DNA from 2 places in the Alteromonas pelagimontana genome. Region 1 is predicted to be linked to the other one. Evidence: riboswitches for the same ligand, from Rfam matches in the RefSeq annotation. Region 1 holds a riboswitch; the other holds the start of a gene.
What was found. A riboswitch is a leader RNA that binds a small molecule or an ion and turns the genes downstream of it on or off. The one in region 1 is predicted to bind thiamine pyrophosphate.
Positions count from the first base shown of each region.

Region 2: another riboswitch for thiamine pyrophosphate. It lies ahead of CA267_RS03625 (TonB-dependent receptor); the one in region 1 lies ahead of thiC (phosphomethylpyrimidine synthase ThiC).

Region 1 covers NZ_CP052766.1:2,296,568-2,304,574, reverse strand. Annotated here, with positions in the region: gene feoB (ferrous iron transporter B) at 1-968, opposite strand, end outside; gene CA267_RS10250 (FeoA family protein) at 1,007-1,255, opposite strand; TPP riboswitch at 1,499-1,614, shown strand; gene thiC (phosphomethylpyrimidine synthase ThiC) at 1,725-3,620, shown strand; gene thiE (thiamine phosphate synthase) at 3,617-5,122, shown strand; gene CA267_RS10235 (HesA/MoeB/ThiF family protein) at 5,109-5,870, shown strand; gene thiS (sulfur carrier protein ThiS) at 5,854-6,054, shown strand; gene CA267_RS10225 (thiazole synthase) at 6,057-6,839, shown strand; gene thiH (2-iminoacetate synthase ThiH) at 6,836-7,957, shown strand; gene CA267_RS10215 (DUF4861 family protein) at 7,992-8,007, opposite strand, start outside.
Region 2 covers NZ_CP052766.1:771,887-779,893, forward strand. Annotated here, with positions in the region: gene rimI (ribosomal protein S18-alanine N-acetyltransferase) at 147-599, opposite strand; gene CA267_RS03600 (hypothetical protein) at 596-1,147, opposite strand; tRNA gene CA267_RS03605 (tRNA-Trp) at 1,215-1,291, opposite strand; gene CA267_RS03610 (phosphotransferase) at 1,396-2,211, opposite strand; gene pnuC (nicotinamide riboside transporter PnuC) at 2,189-2,806, opposite strand; gene CA267_RS03620 (YkoF family thiamine/hydroxymethylpyrimidine-binding protein) at 2,799-3,068, opposite strand; gene CA267_RS03625 (TonB-dependent receptor) at 3,081-5,135, opposite strand; TPP riboswitch at 5,192-5,293, opposite strand; gene CA267_RS03630 (PEP-CTERM sorting domain-containing protein) at 5,423-6,076, opposite strand; gene CA267_RS03635 (helix-turn-helix domain-containing protein) at 6,398-8,007, shown strand, end outside.

The sequences.
Region 1 (8,007 bases):
AAGCTACGGCCAGAGAGACCGAAAAAGCTCAACGGCCGGTGACACATCAGCGCTGCTCGCGCTAAATAGCCACTGTCTTCCAGCAAACCAATGATGAAGGTAAGTACCATAATCTGAGGCACGAAAACTAAAAATGAACCCAGCCCGCCGAATATGGCATCATTGAAGAAATCGGTAACAATACCGGCTGGAGTAATGGCAGCAACAATTTCAGCGAACCCGGTAATAAAGGTTTCCACGCCATCCATCAAAGGCGCTGCTAAGGTAAAAATGCTTTGAAAAAGCAGGAACATCACACTAAGAAAAATGATGCTTCCCGTCCAGCTATTCAATAGCAGCCGATCCACCGAGTTTTGATTTTTCAGTACAATATCTAAGTTCAGACCATAGCTCTTCGCCAACTGGTGGCTTTTCGGGGCAGCGGGCTCGGTTTCCTCTATCGACTTGCTGGGAACAAACTGCTGTGGCGAACCTGCAATCCGAAGCATTTCCTGTTTGAACTCATGTAATCCGTCCAACGTTCTTGCCGACAGTGCCACCACAGGGCTACCCAGATCGGCAGATAACGCATCGGTATCAATTTTTTCTCCAATGCGGCGAACTTCATCAATGAAATTTAACGCAAACAGCACTGCTTTATTTTTTGCTTTGGCTAGCCTTTGCACTTGTAAGCCGAGCACCAGGCTTCGCTCTAACCTGGTGGCGTCAAGTACACACAGCACCAACGCGGTATCGTCCCGCTCTATGGCATTCTGAATTTCGTTGACGGCAATTTCTTCATCACGAGACAAGCCGCGCAATGTATAGGTACCGGGCAGATCGACGATCTCAAATTTATCACACTGTCCTCGTTTTACTTCAACGGTAACACCCGGATAATTGGCTACTTTTTGACGCAAGCCAGTCAGTTGGTTGAAAAGGAGGCTTTTACCGGAATTGGGTTTCCCCACCATTAAAATGCGCTGCATGAAGAAAACGTATCCTGTTACTAAAAAAGGAAGGGAAATTAACTGTGTTGCGGTTCGACTTCAATTTTAGAGGCCAGTTCCTGCTCAATAGCAAACACACTGCCGCCTAACTGCATTACGATTGGGCCTCCTAATGGACCTTTACGAATGCACTGCACATCTCTACCGTCTTCGAGCCCCATTTCTGACAAACGTTCTTTAACGTTCTCGCGAATATCAGAGCGAATGGCCTTAATTGTCGCAAGTTGCTTAGAAGGTAAATCCCATAATGTCATAATTGTTCTCAAGCTAATTCTTTAAGCTGGCGGAGCACATTTATACGCTACAAGTATCCCACCTGCTACCGATTTGCATCAGGCATTAAAACCAAATAGCAATCATTTCCATTTAGACTACCAGAAACTCGCTTTCGAGACTAGAGCCAGGTGATCATTCCAACGTCCTTAATTGTGATAATATCGCATTTTTCTTTTGTAACTGATAGAAAAAACGGGTTGATAATTCCGTTATTACCCCTCTATACTAAAAGCAACTACTTGTCGGAGTGCTCCGTTTCGCATCTGCGAAACGAGCTGAGACCGCTAACGCGGGATCCGTTGAACCTGATCAGGCTAATACCTGCGAAGGGAACAAGGCAACTTAATGATTTTTGTGAATGTGTATTACGGCGGAATGGCGGGTAATATCATTTATTTTCATTAAGCACCTTCAAACACTCCTGACAAGCATTTCAACCTACTCAAAAGGCAAAATGCTATGTCAAACAGACGTCAACAGCGCCAACAGGCGCAAACTTTTCTTAGTGGTCTTAGCGGCCAGACATTTCCTAATTCTACTCGCGTGCATCTGCAAGGGTCGCGGGATGATATTCAGGTGTCGATGCGCCATATTCATCAGGCGGATTCACTGGTATCCGGCGATCGCGACAACCCGGTTTATACCGCTAACCCACCCATCCCCGTTTACGATACCTCCGGTCCGTATGGCGATCCTGATAATCAAATCGATGTCAGGCGGGGAATAACATCCATGCGAGAAAACTGGATAATCGAACGCGCTGATACTCGAGACTTGCAGGACTTAAGCTCCACGTATGCTAAAGCGCGGCAGCAGGACATTGCCTTGGATGATTTTCGGTTCAGCCATAAGCGCGTGCCGCGGATTGCCCACGAGGGGCAGTGCGTGACGCAGCTTCACTATGCACGTAAAGGCATTGTGACGCCGGAAATGGAATACATTGCCGTTCGCGAGAATATGGGCCGCGAGGCACTGGCCGAGCACTCTCTTACACAACAGCATGTCGGGGAACACTTTGGTGCCAACTTGCCTGATACCATCACCCCAGAGTTTGTGCGCCAAGAGGTAGCAGCAGGCCGTGCGATTATTCCGGCAAATATTAATCATCCTGAATCAGAACCGATGATTATCGGGCGTAACTTTCTGGTAAAAATTAACGCTAATATCGGTAATTCGGCGGTGACTTCCTCAATTGAAGAAGAAGTAGAAAAGCTGGTGTGGGCTACGCGCTGGGGCGCTGACACTATTATGGATCTGTCTACCGGTCGAAATATTCACGAAACCCGCGAATGGCTGCTGCGTAACAGCCCCGTACCTATCGGTACAGTGCCAATTTATCAGGCGCTGGAAAAGGTCAACGGTGTTGCTGAGGATCTTAATTGGGAGATTTTTCGCGATACGTTAGTGGAGCAGGCCGAGCAAGGCGTGGATTACTTTACCATTCATGCTGGCGTACGCCTGGCGTTTGTACCGTTAACGGCGGCCCGTGTAACGGGAATTGTCTCACGTGGCGGCGCCATCATGGCGAAATGGTGTTTAAGCCACCATGAAGAAAGTTTTTTGTATGTTCACTTTCGGGAAATTTGTGAGCTTTGTGCCCGATATGATGTCTCGCTATCGCTTGGCGACGGATTGCGCCCCGGCTCTATCGCTGACGCTAACGACGAAGCCCAGTTTGCCGAGCTGCGAACCTTGGGTGAACTAACCAAAATCGCTTGGGAATACGATGTTCAGGTGATGATTGAAGGCCCTGGCCATGTGCCTATGCATCTCATTAAAGAAAACATGGAAGAGCAGCTTAAACATTGTCACGAAGCACCTTTTTACACACTTGGTCCGTTAACTACTGATATTGCACCGGGTTACGACCATTTCACTTCTGGTATCGGTGCCGCGATGATTGGCTGGTACGGCTGCGCCATGCTGTGCTACGTAACGCCGAAAGAACACTTAGGGCTACCGAACAAAGAAGATGTAAAGCAAGGCCTGATCACCTACAAAATTGCAGCTCACGCAGCCGATTTAGCCAAAGGTCATCCAGGCGCACAAATTCGTGACAATGCCATGTCCAAGGCTCGATTCGAATTTCGCTGGGAAGATCAGTTTAATCTGGCGCTCGACCCTTACACTGCCCGTGCGTATCACGACGAAACCCTGCCGCAGGAATCGGGCAAAGTTGCTCATTTCTGTTCAATGTGCGGACCAAAGTTTTGCTCAATGAAGATTTCTCAGGAGGTCCGGGACGCTGCTGAAGCTGACACTATTAAACAAGGCATGCAGGAAATGGCTGAAGCCTTTAATTCCGGCGGCGCTGAGCTGTATATTAGCGGCAGTAAAACGGGACAATCTTCGTGAAGCTGCCCGTTTTGTGGTGTATTGGCGGTATGGATTCCAGTTCAGGCGCCGGGCTGGCGCGAGATACTATTACTGCAAGCCAGTTACACACCCTCCCTTGCACCCTTACCACTTTGGTGTCCGCGCAAAGCCATCACGCACTGTTCGCTGTGCAACCTACATGTTGCGAGTTGTTGAACGATCAGTTTAATGCGCTGCTGGCAGATAACGCTCCTGATGCCATTAAAATAGGTGCAGTCGCCAACGACGAACAACTGGCGTTGATTGCCAGCCAGTTAACACGATTAAAAGAACATTCCCCTGCGCTACCCGTGATTTGGGACCCGGTGTTAAAGACCTCCGCTGGTGGCGTGCTTTCTGGCTTAAGCGCAAGGGCTATTGCCGACATTGCCCCTTTCGTTACCGTTGTTACGCCTAATATCAACGAGCTTTCAGAACTCACCGCGCTAGCAGTCGAAAATGGCGAAGATGCCTTTGCGGCGGCGCGTGAATTATTGGAGCTTGGCTTTGATTATGTATTGATTAAAGGCGGTCACGCGGATTGGCAGAAAGATGCTACCGATACGTTGGTTTCTCTCACCGAGCACTACCATTACACCACGGCGAGATACAAAGAGGCTCACGTAAGGGGTACAGGCTGTACCTTGGCAACGGCATTGGCAGCGTTTATGGCTGAGGGTTACCAGGCTCCTGACGCCGTTTGTCTGGCGAAAGGGTGCGTATCAAAGGCGCTTTCTGCTTGTTATCACACACGCGGGGCGCTTGTGCCGGGCATATGTCGGCGGCCGGAAAATATTTCTGATTTTCCTCAGGTGAGCATTGGCGATGAAAGGCCCTATAAAGACGATTCAGCCAACGCAACGGCGGCTGAATATCGCCCCCGCTTTTTGCCGCTAATACATAATTCAGCGACTATTTATCCGGTAGTAGATAGCGTGCACTGGTTGAGAAAGCTGTTGCCTACAGGTGTCAGGTTAATTCAGCTGAGAATAAAAAATGTCTCTGCAACGGTTGAAGGTGAAGTAAAAGAGGCCGTAGGCTTGGCAAAGCAGTTTGATTGTCAGTTATTCATCAACGATCACTGGGAACTGGCGATAAAACATCGCGCTTTTGGTGTTCATTTGGGGCAGGAAGATTTGCAAAACGCTGACTTACCCGCTATCGCTGAAGCGGGGCTAAGATTAGGAGTTTCTACCCACGGTTTTGCCGAACTTTGTCGGGTGATTCCGCTGGCGCCTTCCTATATCGCCCTTGGTCACATATTCCCTACCCGCACTAAGAAAATGGCATCATTACCTCAGGGAATTCACCGCTTAGCTCGGTATGTTTCACTTTGCAAAAACATTCCTACAGTGGCAATTGGAGGAATTAGCCCCGCGCGTCTGCAGGACGTAAAGAACACCGGCGTGACCCATGCCGCCATGGTAACGGCAATTACCGAAAGTGCTGACCCGGTGGCGCAAACTTATGCTTTGCAGGAGGCGTGGCGTGGAACTGAGTAAAGAAGAGTATAGCCGGTACAGTCGCCAGCTTTTGCTTAGTAACTTCGACGAAGATTGCCAGCTACGATTAAAACAAGCGAAAGCAATTATAATGGGCGTGGGCGGATTAGGAGCAATCTGCGCGCATTATTTGGCGGCTGCGGGTGTGGGTCAGCTAGTTCTTGTCGACCCTGATACTGTGGCATTAAGTAACCTGCACCGGCAAACGCTATATCAACAGCAGGATATTGGAAAGCTTAAAGCGGTTGTCGCTGCCGAACGCTTACGGCACATAAATTCGCTCGTTGATGTTGTGCCAGTGACAACCACTATCGCCCAGCTAGACGCTAGCTCACTTGAAAACGCCAGTGTGGTGGCTGATTGCACCGACAGTGTTGACGCCAGGTTACAAATCAATCAGCGCTGTTACGAGCGCAAGATTCCGCTGTTCGTAGCAGCGGCAACGGGTAACAAAGCATTGGCGTTAAATATTCTGCCCGGCGGCCCCCACGGCTGCGCAGCCTGTTTGTTTGCTGGCAGTGCGCAGGTTGAAGAAAACTGTCTGCAACAGGGTATTTTAGGGCCGGTAGCGGGTATTGCTGGCCTATATCAGGCGTTAGCTATTTTGCAGTACCTAAGCGGTACAGCGCCAATTCAATGGGGCGTGATGCATTACTTTGATGCCAGTTGCTTTTCCTGGAAAACCCTCAATTTACCAGCCAACCCGCAATGTCCTTACTGTGGAGAACAAAATGCTCGTTATTATTAATAACACCCCGGTCGAATGTAACGCGGCTTGTCGCTTGGATGAAATTCCACCGCTACAGGAAAGCACCACAAAGGGGCTGGCAATTGCGGTAAATCAGCAAATTGTTTTGCAGGAAAACTGGCCCAGTGTTGTGCTGCAAGAAGGCGACAATGTTGACGTTTTTAATGTAGTTGCAGGAGGATAACCGTGTTTACCATCGCTAATAAGCCCTTTCATTCACGCCTGTTAACTGGCACCGGTAAGTTCAGTCGTCCAAATGTCATGCAAGACGCCATTGCCGCCAGTGGTAGCGAGCTGGTAACCCTGGCACTAAAGCGGGTGCAAATGGGCGAAACGCCTGATCCGACGCTCCAGCTTCTATCTTCGCTGCCTGTGACTCTACTGCCTAACACCGCTGGTGCCAAAACAGCAGAAGAGGCGGTGTATGCGGCACAGCTTGCTCAAGCCGCTTTAGGTACAAACTGGCTAAAACTGGAAATTCACCCTGATCAGCGCTACCTGCTACCCGACCCTATAGAAACACTAAAAGCCGCCGAAAAGCTGGTAAAGCTTGGGTTTATTGTGCTGCCATATTGTGGCGCCGACCCGGTTTTATGTAAGCGTCTGGAAGAAGCCGGTTGTGCAGCGGTGATGCCCCTTGCTGCACCTATTGGGTCGAACCGAGGGTTGATCACCCGGGAATTTATTCACATTATTGTGGAGCAGGCCAGCGTACCGGTTATTGTCGATGCGGGTATTGGCTGCCCCAGCGATGCTACCGCCGCGATGGAAATGGGCGTCGACGCAGTACTTGTCAATACAGCCATTGCCACTGCCAGAGATCCCGTGGTTATGGCGCAGGCTTTTAAGCAGGCTGTCATAACCGGCAGAATGGCCTATGAAGCCGGGTTAGCGACCTCTTCATTTACGCCCCCATTGCAGGCAAGCGCCTCAAGCCCACTTACCGATTTTTTAGGTAAAACAGCATGATTGTCGCTACTCACTTACGCACCCAGAACTGGGACGACATTGCGATGCGGGTTCATAGTGTAACCCCTTCACGCGCCTACGCTGCCATTCACGCTTCCCATCCCGACATTGACGACTTTATCGCCATGGTGTCGCCGGCCGCAGAGCCTTATCTGGAAATTATGGCGCAGCGCGCAAAACAGCTTTCCCGTAGTCGCTTCGGCAATACTGTATCGATGTTTGTGCCACTTTATCTATCGAACCTTTGCGCCAACGAATGCACCTATTGCGGATTCACCATGAGCAACCGGATCAAGCGCAAGACGCTGACGTTAGAGGAAGTTGATCAAGAAGCGCAAGCAATTAAATCGATGGGGTTTAGCAACCTGTTACTGGTCACGGGAGAGCATGAAACAAAAGTAGGAATGGCCTATTTTAAAGAGACGATTCCGCGGCTAAAACGTCACTTTCCGTATCTGATGATGGAGGTGCAGCCGTTAAGTACTGAACATTACCGCGAACTTAAACAGCTGGGTATCAATGCCGTGCTGGTGTATCAGGAAACGTACCATGCGCGGCGTTACGCGCAGTTTCATTTGCGCGGAAATAAGCAGGATTTTGACTGGCGGCTGGAAACCTCAGACAGGTTAGGAATAGCAGGAATGGATAAAATTGGCATTGGTGCGTTACTCGGTCTGGCTGACTGGCGTACCGACAGCATAATGACTGCACTACACGCCAGCTATCTGCAGAAAACTTACTGGCGCAGCCGGGTTTCTATCGCCTTCCCCCGTCTGCGTCCTTGCGCTGGCGGCACCGGGGCCGACACTTTCACCCTCACTGACAGACAACTGGTTCAGCTTATTTGCGCACATCGTATTTTACACCCGCAGGCGGAGCTTAGTTTGTCTACCCGCGAATCTGCACATTTTCGGGATAACGTCATCCCGCTGGGCATCACCAGTATTTCCGCTGGCTCACAAACTCAACCGGGTGGTTATAGCGATACCAGTACCACAGCGCTTTCTCAGTTTGATACCGAAGATAATCGTCCTGCTGCCGACGTCGCTGCAGCGCTGGTAAAGCAAGGGCTTGAACCTGTGTGGACCGACTGGCTAGCAGGCTACGGTAAAGCATAATTACGTGCTCTTACCGCACCTGCTACCGGCGCTGTCACTGCGCTTTTGCA
Region 2 (8,007 bases), 1.5 Mb from region 1:
TAGAGAAACGAGATCTTGCGCAAATAACATTATTCGATTCTATGAAATGCCTTATAAGGTAAATGAGCAAGACGCCGCTATGAATTTTAAGCAACTTAAATGTAGTAAACTAAGATTGGCTAGCGCTGAAGTGGGATCAATCGGACTTAGGGGTTGAGCAACGCTCGCATGATGATGGCATCTTCAGTGCCATCCGCGGTAGGGTAATAACCTTTTCGAATTTCTTGCGTGACAAAGCCGAAATCACTATATAACGACAGCGCTGCCTTATTGCCCGAGCGTACCTCCAGCCAGATACTTGCCATATTGTGTTCTTTACTGTGAGTAACAACTTGTTTTAGTAGCGCTGTCCCCACTCCCCTGCGCTGATGATCTTTATCGATTGCGATATCCATTAACGTTGCTTCATCAGCAACCAGTAAAAGCAGAGCGTAGCCGATGACACTGCCTTCCAGTGTAGCAACATAGGCACAATATGGCGCGTGGCTACAATCCTCAAACGTATTGAATGACCAGTGCCGGTAAACTGCGGCTTTATGAATTGCGTAGGCGGCGTGAAGTTGCTCGGGCATCATCAAAGAGACATTTACAGCTGTCATTCTGCCTGGTCACCTAGCTGGCAGATTTTTTGCCACAGCAAACGTTTGTCTTGCGGGGTAAGCTTATCGGGTAACGCCGTCAGCACGATTTGATTGGCTTTGACACGTAACGCGCTGCCGGTAAACCACTGTAACGGCATGTCCTGAAGCTTATCATTGAGAGTTCGAATTACCTGCTCAACATCTTTACAGAAAGCGGCGTATTGCTGTTTCTGAACCTGGGTAAACGCTAGTTCAGAGGCCGCTGCGGGCACATTTTCCTTGGCAGGACGATTTTTTAACGTCGGTTGCGAAGCTGCATCTGAATGTTCTGAACCTGCTAAAGCCGAACGTAGGCCAGCTAAACGTTGAGCACTGGTTTGCCGCGGTTTATCTTGCTGGGAAATAGGTTGACCAGGAGGAGTCAGGTTAACAGGATGCTTTTGATCTTGGGAAAGTTCAGATGTTGTTTGAAGCAAGCTAGTGTCACGTTTATCTTGAGATTCCCAAACACAAATGCCCATTTGTTGAAGGACAGCGATTTGATATTGAGATAATAAACCTGACATAACGCCTAATCAAAAAAACATTGTTTAACTATAGCGTACATAACATAAAGCGCAGACACAAGAAAAGTGGCAGGGGTGGAGGGACTCGAACCCCCAACCATCGGTTTTGGAGACCGCTGTTCTACCAATTCGAACTACACCCCTAATGCGCTGTGCATTATACGTATGACTTTTAAAAGGTAAAGCACTTTTGCTCTTAGTCAGCCTGTTTGCTCACCCTTTGTACAAAAGCTGTCAAGTTTCCGCAGTTACATTACAACAGGCGGCTCAATCGCTTTCCCTCTGCTTTTACCGAGTGCCGCCTGCCATAGTCTGTTAGTTACCTTCACCACTTGTGTTTGTAGCTTATAATGCTGAAAAACAACTTCAGACGGTATCTCACTGGCTTGAGCGTAGTGCTGGCAAAGCATGGATGATTCCGCTTCGGAAAACTCATTAACGGCACAACAACTTGCTAAATCGAAGTAACGGTTACCCATTGCGCCGTACTCCCAATCTACAATAACGGGACCGGATACGTTTAATATGTGCCCCCAGGATAGATCGTTATGACAAAGGGTAAGCACGTCATCATCATTGAAATCTAAGTGTAAAGATTCATGCAATGCATGGGCTTCGTGAACTAATGGATCAACCGACGCTAAACCCGCACTTTCGATATAGTGATCCCAGCGGCGTGTAAGCTCAAGCGGCTGAGCGGTAATAGGCTGGCGATGAATTGTGCTTAATATATTGGCAAGCACCTGTACCTTGTCGCGGTTGTCCTGGCTAATTGATAGATTAGGTTCAACCCACTCCTCTACCCATAGTCTGCCATCGTCACTTAACCATAATGGTTCGGGAGCGATGTGGCGATGGGCCAACTGCTCCTGCAAAACAAACTGGTGTAGCCGATTGATGCCGCTGAACACATCATCTCCAACCCATTTGACGGCAAATGTTCTGTCGCCGTCATGTAACCGATAAACTTTATTTATTGCACCGCTTTGCAGCGTGCTCATTGAGGCCTCGTCGGACAACGCCAACACGGGGGTAAGTAACTTAATTAAAGACTCTTGTTGCATGTTGCACTTTCCATTGCTGCTGCCATTGGTAGTATCCGTAAACAGAGAAAACGACATATCCGGCAAATAAACATGCAGAAAGTAGCAAACCACTTTGTGCATACAAATACGCCGACGCAATGTTTATAAAAAACCAATACAACCAATTTTGCAACACTTTATGTGCAACCATGAACGTGGTGACCACGCTTAGCACTTGGATACTGGCATCTAGCCACAGGTGATCGCTGTTAAATTGACCTTCTGCCAGCCTGGACAACCCCCATGCCAACAGCAGCAAAGCCGGAACAATAAACAAGTGATACCACCAAGGCCAGTTATGTAATGGTCGTGATTCACTGCGGTCCTTGCCCCAATGATAATAGCCATAACCGGCCATTATCATATAAAAAACGTTCAGTGCCGCCTGAAACGGTAACGTAACCTGCCAAAACAACCAGGTGTAGATTGCCGTGCTTAAAAAAGCGCACAACCAGCACCACGCGTTTTGCCGCGCAGCCAACCATACGTATCCCAGTGCAAGAATGACTGCCATCCATTCAAGCAAGGAAGTAGCCGCAAGTTGTGCAATAAATGCATCAGCGGGATTATTCATCCTCGTCCTTGCGCGCTTGCATGGCATCAAAATTTAGAAATTTAGCAACAAAGATAGCCTGCCCCACCGCTTCGTGGGTAGCCTGCATTTCTTTGCCTAAAATCGTCATTACGTTTTGATAATCACCGGATATTTGTGTGCTGGTCGAGCAAGTTGTCACCTGTATATCGTCGTAACTGTTCAGTCGATGGATAAACGCTTTTATTGGCGCTACAAATTCATTTACTAACGGGTATAAAGAAATTTCAACCATTACCTGCATAAGCTTTACTCCTTAAAATTGATATTTAACTGTGATGCCGTACTGTCTGCCGTCACCTAACTGATAATAGGATTCTGCAATACCATCCCATTGACGAGGATCATTCTCGAAGCTAAAGCCGCGTGTATAATAGGTGCGATCAAAGGCGTTATTTACCCAAAGCGTGGCAGTCCAGGCATCTAACAGCCAGCTTATTTCACTATTAACTAACGTTGTAGAAGGAGAAGCCAACGCGTTCCCGTCGGAAAAACGGAAACTGTCTTTATAATCCACATCGACCCGCCATACCCAATCCGGTGCCACCCAAAGCTCGCTGAAGATATTGGCAGTATACGACGGCGCCTGGGCCTGCTCACGTTTATCAACTTGCTCGCCTTTCGCATTGGTATAACTTTCAAAGGTAGCATCGAGATAACCCAGGCTTCCTTGAAGCTGCCACACTTGTGTGGCCTGCCAGCCGAGTTCAAGTTCAATGCCGCGGTTGGTGCCGATTTGCGCGTTGCCAATGATATCAATGAACCCTTCAGAACCATCCTCGCGTTTCACTATCTGATAATCGCTTATCTGGGTGTCTTCCCGGTCCATATGAAAAACGGCAGCCCGCAAAGTAAGATCAGGCGTAAAAACGTGCCCCTTATAGCCAACTTCATAGTTCCAATTGAACTCCGCATCGTAAAAACGCTGACCTGTTGGCAGGCGGCTATCGGGATTAATCCCTGCGCCTTTATATCCCCGAGAAATGCTGCCGTACCAGAAATGTCTTCCCTGAACGTAGTTGAGCGCCAGTTTTCCGCCAGTCATATCGCTATCGTAAGCGTTTTCTATACCGTCGCTGTCAACATAGTCAAAGGCATAATTTTCGATGCGTACTCCGGCTAAAAGCGACAAACCCTCACTCAACTGTGTTTGGGTATCAAAATACACAGCTTTGGTTGTGGGTTGATAAGTGCTGTTAAAGGGCGATTCCAGATACGTGTACTGACGCAGTAGATCTTCTTCAGATTCCTTATAAAATGCGCCCACCAGCCACTGGGTTCTACCGGAAAATAAAGCAGCCTGCGGACTTGAGGTGAATCGTATTTCAGCCGTACTGGTTGCGACGTCTCTGAAATAACTGTCAACTGATACATAAGTTTCAGGATGAAATTCTGGATATGTCCAGTCTTCGTCGTAACCATATGCGATATCGTGAGAGGCGTGAGTGAGAATGACCGCCAAGTCGCCTGCGTAGGTTTGTGTTTGGCTTTTAAGGCTAACGGCGTTGGTGCGTTGTGTATCGTAACCAGGGGCATCGGAGCGTGTGTTACGATTATTTTCCAGAGAAAAAACGTCATAACCGTTATCAATATCGTACCAGCGGTAATTAATAGCCAGTGACGAGTCCGCGGAAACATCCCAGTTCACCGCCAAACGTGCAGCTGATTCATCAATGTTGTCAGTATCTTCCCGGTTAAGGTAAGTGTTGTTGACAAAACCATCACTTTTATTCTGCATGACTGCAGCACGATAGTTAACATTTTCTGTAATGCTGTCGCCGTGAGCCGCTTCTATCCGATAGGTGTCTTTATTCCCTAAACGAAACAGCGCGTAGCCTGAAGGGTCCGCAGCAGGCTGGCGGCTAACCACTTTTACGGCGCCAGCCAGTGCTCCGGTACCAAAAAGCGTCGCTTGCGGACCGCGATATACCTCAACCTGCTGGGTATCAAATAATACCCCCGCAGCAGCAAGACCAGAAAAATCGAATTCATCAACTAAAAAGCTCACCGACGGATTAATAGGTTCTGCAAACTGGCTGCGTTCTCCAATCCCCCGGATTTGAATAAAGCGCCCGCGCGATGCTCCGGTAGAAAAATTTACGTTCGGAGCAATATTTAGCATGCTGTCAATATGATCGGCTTGTCTGCTGGCCAGGCGAGCCTCTCCTACTACCGACGCACTGGTACTAAGCTGGTCCAGCGTAGCCTGACGAAAATCGCCGGTTACGGTAATGCGTTCTAAGTCCGCTTCCTGAGCAACGGCGCTGAACGATAAGCAAAATAAGGAAAGTGAAATAACGTTTTTGTTCATCTGGATCTCTTGACTGTTTCAGTTAAAAGATCCGGCTTTACGGCAGGTGAATTGGCTGTTTAATGAGACACCATCCCTACGCCGGTATTATCCGGATCAGGTTTAAGGGTTCCCATTTACATAGATCTCAGCCAGTTACGGCACCCCTTGGTTGCGCTGAAAACCGTAGTAATCAGCAAGGGCAGAGTCTATCAGGATAAGGTAATTCGTCAAGATGATTGAGTTAGCACAAAAGAAAACGCCCGCTAAAGTGACGTGCGGGCGAAATAGTGGTCTTACGACCCATTTTACTGGCGTCTAGTGCGCCATCCAATTAATCCTATTCCGAAAAGTGCTAGTGCCATGGCGGTGGGTTCACTTACTTCCGAAATAGAAACGCCTTTGAAGCTCACATTCATGTCACCACAGCCATTCCGGTTGTCACAATCGTTGATAAAAATTACATCAGTGATGTTACCTGATGTAAATTCACCTAGCATAATGGAGAACGTCTGCCATGTGCCCGAATTGGTGTAGTTAAAATCCTGGAGTCCAAAGGTCTGCGTACCCGCTAGTTCAAAGGTACGAGAACTGTCGTTATCCTGAACAGATTTGGAATAGTCCGCTAACCAGATACCCGCAATTTCTGAATATGCGGAATCAGAGGCGCCCTTCATTTTGAAATCAAAGTTCAGGACATAATCATTTTGGTCTTTAATTGGATTCAGTGCAGAAATACCAAATGCATCGGCAAGGTTTACCCCAACCCACGTATTTTCAGTTAAAGATAAAACTTCTCCTGCCGCGCCCGACGTAAAATAATTGCCATGATTTTGCGTTGAATGAGCGGTTAGAGAAATTGCGTCAAAGTTAAACGGTGAGGTCTGGATGACATCTGCGTTAACAGAAGTCGCCGCTAACAAAGAAGCCATAATGGCTGTGGCTTTAATGCTTTTTCTCATTTTTTCATCCTTAGCAGTATTACTACAATTAATGATACTATCGTGCATTATGCGTTTGGCGCCCTTAATCAATAAGATCCGAGGCGTTCCGTCCTTGCTGCACGAAAAGTTTGCCGTTAAATAATCGGCTTATTTTTACCGGCCAACTTTAGATGTATGGTAAGGAATGGGCGGGAAAGGAAAAAGGACACTTTTGGTTTTAAAATGGGACACTTTCGATTTCAGCGAGCAACTGGGTCGGTGACTGCTTACAAACGCTTAAAAGTTTACGCAAATCAGCTTGCGGTATGATGAATAATAAATTCCAGGCAAGGAGCGAATGTGCAATATAAAGGGCTATTTTGGTCTGCTATTCTACGATCTCTACTCAGCTTACGCCGTGATATCGGGCTGAGCGACAATGGTGATGACCAGGTACTCAGTAACTTGAGTGATATCGAGCAGGGTCAGTTTGAAGACAGTTATCTAAACGCATTGCTCACTCAGCTTTGTCCTGTGGATCAGCGGACATGTATCGGCAAGTCACTGATAGGCTATTTTGACTTTAATAAAATGGGCAATTTAGTGGTCTTGCTCACTGCCTGCAAAAATATTGAAGATGCACTATCCATTCTTTCCGTTCACTATCGCGATCTTTTTGACGCAAATAGCCAATTTGAAATTGCCGATGGAACGAGCGATTCCCTTCTAATATCGTGGCGCGAACCGGGCGTTGGATTAATGGCCCAAATACAGATTTATTTTCTGTTTACTTTGTTCAGACATTTAGCTGGGCGACAGTTTGATTTTGCCCAAATGTCCGCTCCTGCTAATCCTGCATCTTCCCCTGCTTCCCTGCTCGCCCCCCTAAGTCAAGCGGCGATATTACCCGATGATCAGATTAAGCTGCTGTTGGATAAAAAGTGGTTAACTCAACCTTCTTTTTACTATAGCGCGCAGATGAAAAAGATGCTGGAAGCCACTCTTGCGGCACCGGAGACTGCACCTTTAAAACAACAAATCCGGAATGCGTTCCTGCAAGCCTCCAGCCCTGCCAGGATCCGAGCGGAATGGGTTGCCTCTCAACTAGGCCAGACAGAATCTGCTTTTCGCCGGCAGTTGCGGCAGGAAAACATTTCTTTTAGCGCGCTTCTCAAAGATTATATTCATGATAAGTCGTGCCAGTACTTAATCGCTGGCGAAAAAACAGAAGACACCGCGCATTTGTTAGGGTTTTCCGACCGACGATCTTTTGAAAGGAGTTTCAAGGAACACGCCGGGATTAGCGCAGGCCAGGTTCGGCAACTGGGCAGCAGAATGCGCTTTCAACGAGGTAACAGCAATTTACTTGATGTGGTGGAAAATCTGCCGCCACTACCGGCAACAATTCAATCGTTACTTGCTCTTGATGATGAACAGATGACGCTTCCCCGTGTGGTGGAATTGGTTGAACGGGACCCCATTTTTCAGGCCCATATTATGAGTAAGGCCAGCCGTGCTATCTACGGCTTGGCGCCACAAACGCTGGAACAGGCAATAGGCAGAAATCTGGGCCTTGGCAACATTAAACATCTCGCTGTTATTTTTGCTGCGCAGCAGTTACTTACCACTCAATGTCGGTTCAGTAATATTCAGCAGTTGACGGACGCGATGCTACTCAGTCAGACGATATTTTCTAAGCTATACAGCTTTGCCGGTGTTCCCGAAGACGACAAGGAAATTGTGCGTCAGTTGATTCTTTTCGGCCTGTTGTCACTATTTCTGGTCTTTCATGAAGACTGTGTTATTGCAGATGGCGCTTTGACTTTATGGGAACAGTCGCAATCTCTAACGCAGTTCAATACGGCACTTTATGATGAATTCGGACTGTGTCTGTATGGTGCAACATCACTGATGCTGTTGCGCTGGGGCTTTAAAAACGAGGTTAATCAGCAGCTTTGGAAACTCTGCCA